DNA from 2 places in the Bacillus sp. 179-C3.3 HS genome. Region 1 is predicted to be linked to the other one. Evidence: a T-box and tRNA genes for the amino acid it is inferred to sense, from the RefSeq annotation. Region 1 holds a T-box; the other holds one or more tRNA genes.
The links. A T-box is a leader RNA that pairs with one kind of tRNA and senses whether it is charged. The one in region 1 lies ahead of AB1K80_RS04245 (valine--tRNA ligase), so its partner is inferred to be a tRNA-Val.
Positions count from the first base shown of each region.

Region 2: it encodes a tRNA-Val, which carries the amino acid that the T-box ahead of AB1K80_RS04245 (valine--tRNA ligase) is inferred to sense. The anticodon was not compared.

Region 1 covers NZ_JBFEFT010000004.1:46,372-49,786, forward strand. The annotation lists gene AB1K80_RS04230 (LysM peptidoglycan-binding domain-containing protein) at 1-3, shown strand, start outside; gene ysxE (spore coat protein YsxE) at 41-1,072, shown strand; gene AB1K80_RS04240 (hypothetical protein) at 1,132-1,320, opposite strand; T-box leader at 1,491-1,718, shown strand; gene AB1K80_RS04245 (valine--tRNA ligase) at 1,780-3,415, shown strand, end outside.
Region 2 covers NZ_JBFEFT010000029.1:9,527-12,941, reverse strand. The annotation lists gene sigW (RNA polymerase sigma factor SigW) at 1-300, opposite strand, end outside; gene rocF (arginase) at 496-1,407, opposite strand; tRNA gene AB1K80_RS15445 (tRNA-Gln) at 1,544-1,615, opposite strand; tRNA gene AB1K80_RS15440 (tRNA-Tyr) at 1,620-1,704, opposite strand; tRNA gene AB1K80_RS15435 (tRNA-Thr) at 1,733-1,805, opposite strand; tRNA gene AB1K80_RS15430 (tRNA-Val) at 1,809-1,884, opposite strand; tRNA gene AB1K80_RS15425 (tRNA-Glu) at 1,891-1,965, opposite strand; gene murQ (N-acetylmuramic acid 6-phosphate etherase) at 2,237-3,094, shown strand; gene AB1K80_RS15415 (MurR/RpiR family transcriptional regulator) at 3,110-3,415, shown strand, end outside.

The DNA of each region.
Region 1 (3,415 bases):
TAGTCAGAAATGACCGACCTAGAAAATGTGGTGAGTGAACGTGGATGACATTCAATCCGTCTTATCCGAATATGGGCTTGAGGCTGAATATGTAGAACCTGTCAGTCCTTCCGTTGTGAGGGTGTATGCAAAGCAAGGCGTGTTTGCACTGAAACGTGTGAAGGTAGATCGACAAATGCAATTTACTGAGCAAATGCTTGAACTAGAGTCAAAAGGCTATCGCTCGTTTGTCCCGATTTACCGGACACAAAGTGGCTCTTTTTTCTCCAATGATCGGTCGAGTCAGTCGGCATATTATCTGATGCCGTGGCTGACGAATGAAAAGAGAGAAGAACAGGACGATAAACATGAGTACCTAATCCAAGAGATTGCAAGGCTTCATAAACGAACCGAAGTGATGATGGACATCACAATGCAAGAGATCGAAGCACACTATACACAACTCAAAAGCAAATGGGACGCAGAGAAAGACATGTATGAGCGATTCATAGAGCGGGCAGAACAAGCATGGTATATGTCGCCATTTGAGCTGGCCGCTGCTATGTATTTTTCAGAGACAATGTCTGCAACTGAATTTGCGCTTGAACGATTAGATGATTGGTATGAGGAAATGAAGGATCAGGAGACAACGCGTGTGGTATTAAACCATGGGCAATTGTCGATCCATCACTTTTTATACAATGATGTAGGGATCGGACATTTTACCAATTTTGAGCGATCTAAAAAGGCTGCCCCCATTTATGATCTTCTCACCTTTTACTTTCGGACATTCAAAACATATCCTGCTTCTTTTCCAGAATGCACCGACTACTTTTATACGTATCAAAAGGGGAATCCGTTAAGGGAAGAGGAGCTTCATTTGTTCTTGAGTTATCTTGCGTATCCGCAAGGTTTATTGGATACGGTGAAAACATATGAAGCGGGCGGACAGGATGAAATGGAAAGCTGTCAGCAGCTATTAAGAGCGTATTGGCAAATGAAAAATTCGGAACCAACTGTCATGAAGATACATGAGATTGAGCAGGCTAGACGCCTTGAAGAAGAGCAAAACGCCTCGTCATCGACAGAATGACGAGGTTGTTTTCAGTGTATGGTGTTCGGTTTGATGCCTTTTTGAAGAAAAAGCCACGATTAAAACCAATCGAGGTGGAAAGCGCACGCAAGAAAAATGAGTATACCTAAGATGAGGACGTCAAATGTGGTCGGGAAAATAATCGTACGAAACCCTTGAAATATCGCAATCGGGAGAACGACTTGAGAGGCAACTGCCCGAATTTGTCCGAGCCACGGGGGAAGTGTATAAGGATTGATTTTTTTCAAAAGAAAACGCCCTCCTTCTTCATTTTGCTATTATCTTATGGGCGATAAAGAGAAGAGTGCCTGCCTCATTTGTATAAAGAACAAGAAAAGCGGAAAAGATGATTGACGAAAACAAAATGCATTTAGTAATATTAATAATAGATGAGTACGAGCTGATGAACGTGAATATATCGTAAGCGTTGACTAGGAAGAGTACAACCAAGACCCTAAAGAGAGGGAAACCATGAGCTGAAAGGTTTCCTAGGATGAACTTGTTTGGAAGGTCGCCTGTGAGCTTAATTTCTTGAATGGTCAGTAGAGAAATTCGGGAGAACCCCGTTATCCTTTAAAGTGTACGGCACACGTATGTGTTCCGTAAAAAAAGGTGGTACCGCGAAAAAAGCTTTTTCGTCCTTTTATAGGGATGGAAAGGCTTTTTTTATGTTTCATCAGCCGATTAAATGTGGAGGTAACACAAACATGGGAACAAATAATCAAGAAATGCCAACAAAGTATGATCCAAATGCGATTGAAAAAGATCGCTATACGTACTGGCTTGAAGGAAAATTTTTCGAAGCGCAAAATGACAAAACGAAAGATCCATATACGGTCGTCATTCCTCCACCAAACGTGACAGGAAAACTGCACCTTGGTCATGCATGGGATTCAACACTGCAAGATATTGTGACACGCATGAAGCGAATGCAAGGATATGACGTTCTATGGCTTCCTGGAATGGACCATGCCGGCATTGCTACTCAAGCAAAGGTGGAGGCAAAACTTCGCGAAGAAGGTGTGAGCCGATATGATATCGGACGCGAAAAATTTGTAGAGGAAACATGGAAGTGGAAAGAAGAATACGCTGATTTTATTCGGAATCAGTGGGCGAAAATGGGACTTGGACTCGATTACTCACGTGAGCGTTTTACATTAGATGAAGGGCTTAATCAAGCGGTACGCCAAGTATTTGTTCAATTGTATGAAAAAGGCCTCATCTATCGCGGAGAGTATATCATTAACTGGGACCCAGCGACAAAGACGGCACTATCTGATATTGAAGTCATCTATAAGGATGTTCAAGGGGCATTTTATCACCTGAGATATCCACTAGCCGATGGAACAGGATCGATTGAGATCGCCACAACAAGACCGGAGACGATGCTTGGAGATACAGCAGTAGCTGTGCATCCAGAGGATGAGCGCTATCAGCATTTAATTGGGAAAACAGTCATTTTACCAATTACAGGACGTGAAATTCCAATCGTTGGTGATGACTATGTCGATATGGAGTTTGGTTCTGGAGCAGTCAAAATTACCCCAGCACATGACCCGAATGACTTTGAACTTGGAAATCGTCATGAATTAGAGCGAATTCTTGTGATGAATGAAGATGGCACAATGAATGACAATGCCTTGAAGTACAAAGGAATGGACCGTTTTGAATGCCGTAAACAGCTTGTGAAAGATTTGCAAGAAGAAGGCGTTCTGTTCAAAATTGAGGATCATATGCATTCTGTTGGTCATAGTGAGCGAAGCGGAGCTGTAGTTGAACCATATTTATCAACACAATGGTTTGTAAAAATGCAGCCGCTAGCCGATGAAGCGATTCACTTGCAAAAAGGTGAAGAACAAGTTCAATTTGTTCCAGATCGTTTTGAAAAGACGTACTTACACTGGATGGAAAATATTCGTGATTGGTGTATTTCTCGTCAGCTATGGTGGGGACACCGCATCCCAGCTTGGTATCATAAAGAAACAAAAGAAGTGTATGTTGGACTGGAAGCGCCAGAAGATCTTGAGAACTGGGAACAAGACAGTGATGTATTGGATACGTGGTTTAGTTCAGCTCTTTGGCCGTTTTCTACAATGGGCTGGCCAGATGTTGAGAGTGAAGACTTCAAACGTTATTATCCAACAAACCTGCTAGTAACAGGGTATGACATCATCTTCTTCTGGGTATCTCGAATGATTTTCCAAGGGCTTGAATTTACAGGGGAAAAGCCGTTTAAAGATGTCCTCATTCACGGACTCATTCGTGACGAACAAGGACGTAAAATGAGTAAATCACTCGGCAACGGCATTGATCCAATGGAGGTCATCGACAAATACGGTGCGG
Region 2 (3,415 bases), on a different contig from region 1:
TCCTGCCACCTTTGCATCTAAATAATAATCCGGCTTTTTTTTACGAATACGGTCAATGGTCAGGTTGGTTGCAATTCGATAAAGCCAAGTAGAAAATTTACGATTCACATCAAAGCTTTCAATATTCACAAAAGCACGAATAAACGCCTCCTGTGCAATATCTTCTGCTTCGTGTGCATTTCCAAGCATGCGATAGCACAGCTGATAAATTTTATCTTTATACAGGTCTACGATGTCTGCAAATGCATTCTGGTCGCCTTTTTTGACTTGCTTAATTCTTTTCTTAATCATTGTTTCCATCATTTTTCAACCTCTGCCTTCACCGGTCTTTATGTATACGAACCTCTTTCCAAAAGGTTTCATTTTTCCTCTAAAATTTAGTGTAACAAATTTTTCACAGTGTGTTACGCTTATCAGCCAGTAAAAACCTTAATATATTCTTAAAATTCACTTTTCCTTTCTGAAAATAAAAAAGACCGGGAACAAGTCCCGCTCTTACAATAATTTTTCACCCATTAAAGAACCGATTAATGCGACGGCTGCTTCTGCTGTTTTATTTCGCTCATCTAATACTGGATTGACTTCAACAAACTCAGCTGAAGTCAAAATGCCCGCCTCCTCTAAAAGCTCCATCGCAAGGTGACTCTCCCGATAACTAATACCACCTGCAACAGGAGTCCCTACACCTGGACACTCTGCAGGGTCTAATCCATCTAAATCAAGAGATAAATGCACACCATCTGTACTTGCCTTTAAGTATTCAATGGCTTCCTCCATCACCTTTGTCATCCCCATCCGATCAATTTCATGCATCGTATACACCTTAATACCCTTTTCCCTAATCAATGCTCTCTCTCCATCGTCCAAGGAGCGAGCACCAATTAAAATGACATTTTCGGGCTTTATTTTTGGAAAATAACCACCTATATTGATTAAATCACCATGCCCAATTCCTAAACTGACAGCAAGTGGCATACCATGTATATTTCCAGAAGGTGACGTTTCCTCTGTATTTAAGTCGCCGTGTGCATCATACCAGATCACACCCAAATTTTTATAATGCTTGGCAACACCCGCAAGTGTTCCAATAGCAATACTATGATCACCGCCTAAAATAAGCGGAAAAGAACCGGACTGTACGATATGGTCGACCTTTTCAGCAAGCAGCTCATTTGCCCCCGCATTTTCCGTTAAATTTTTTAGCTTCTCACTCGTAAAAAGTCCTTTTTCATCGTCTCTTTGCTCGACTGGAATATCCCCTAAGTCTTCCACCTCAAATGAAAGCGATTCCAATTTTTCTTTCACTCCTGCACATCGAATGGCACTTGGTCCCATATCAACGCCCCTTCTCGTTTGACCAAGATCCATGGGAACCCCCACAAGTGTAATCTTTTGTTTATCCCCCATACGTACATCCCCTTTCCATTCATGTCTTTATTTTACTGTTACACTGGCTCATGACTCAACTCAACAAGATTTTGAATAGTTATACATTCCATTTTCCAAACATAAAAAAGACACCTTTTTATAAAAGGTGTCTTGACTGGGCTAGCTGGATTCGAACCAACGCATGACGGAGTCAAAGTCCGTTGCCTTACCGCTTGGCTATAGCCCAAAAATGGTGGAGGGGGGCGGATTCGAACCGCCGAACCCGGAGGGAGCGGATTTACAGTCCGCCGCGTTTAGCCACTTCGCTACCCCTCCACATATGGAATTGATAAAAGAAAAACAGTGCCGGCAAGAGGACTTGAACCCCCAACCTACTGATTACAAGTCAGTTGCTCTACCAGTTGAGCTACACCGGCATATGGTGGAGGATGACGGGCTCGAACCGCCGACCCTCTGCTTGTAAGGCAGATGCTCTCCCAGCTGAGCTAATCCTCCACATTATGGTGACCCGTACGGGATTCGAACCCGTGTTACCGCCGTGAAAGGGCGGTGTCTTAACCGCTTGACCAACGGGCCAGTCGTCAAGTTTGCTGTTTCCGTGAAGCTGACAAAAGTTATTATATACAGGTTGTCCCCCTTTTGTAAAGGAGAATTTTATTTTTTTTATTTTCTAACAATTCCCCCTCTCTTTTCACCTTATATTTTAAAATTTAGTTTCACCATTTGGATATTCCATTGAAATTTTATATCACGACCAATATACTGAAAATAAAGAAAGAAGGAGGGATGTTATTTGCAACCGTCTCAACTACGTTCTTTAACAACAGAATCAAGAAACCCAAACACAATGGAAATCTCCCAAGTAGACCCACTCACAATGCTCGAGATGATCAATCAAGAAGATTTGAAGGTCGCTGAAGCGGTTCACTGTGTATTGCCACATGTAAAAATAGCTAGTGATTTTGCCTATGAGTCCATTACAAATGGGGGTAGGTTGATTTATTTAGGAGCTGGAACGAGTGGCAGAATTGGTGTTATGGATGCTGTTGAATGTCCACCCACCTATAGCGTTTCACCTGATGTGATTGTCGGCATAATGGCAGGTGGAGACAACGCTTTTTCACACGCTGCTGAAGATGTAGAAGACAGTAAAGAAGCCGGTAAGCAAGATTTAGAACACATTCAACTAACATCAAAAGATACTGTCGTTGGCATTGCAGCAAGCGGAAGAACTCCCTATATACTTGGTGCTTTATCCTATGCGACATCCATTGGCGCAAAAACGGTGGCCCTCAGTTGCAACGAAAAAGCGGAGATAAGCCAGCTAGCTGACTGCGCCATTGAAGTGGTCGTTGGACCAGAAGCAATTACCGGATCGACACGAATGAAAGCAGCAACCGCTCATAAGATGATTTTAAATATGATATCTACCACTGTCATGATTAGACAAGGCAAAGTATATGAAAATCTCATGGTCGATGTGAAAGTCAGCAATCATAAACTAAAAGAACGCGCCATCTCTATCATTCAACACGTGACAAACACTTCCTATGAACATGCAACAGAAACACTGGAAGCAGCAGACCTTGAAGTCAAAACAGCCATCGTCATGCTTCAGACAAACACAGACAAGAAAACAGCGAAAGACTTACTAAACCAAACGAACGGACACATTAACAAAGCCATTTTACATGATCAATCCTAAAAAGGAGGGTACTCTATGTCAGCAGGTGGACTGACCTTACTCCATACAATGAAATCAAAACTCCCCAAATCCGAAAAAATGATCGCAGACTATATCATCGCCCATCCTGACAAAGTCATAAAAAGCACAATACACGAAATGAGTCAGGCTGCTGGCGCAAGTAGCTCTGCCGTCATCCGCCTTTGTAAATCTCTTGGGCTAAATGGGTATCATGATTTAAAAATGCGAATTGCTGGGGATTTAATGGATACTAATAAACAAGGCTATAGAGATATTGAACAAGATGAACCTCTTCACTCCATTATTCAAAAAGCAGCAGGA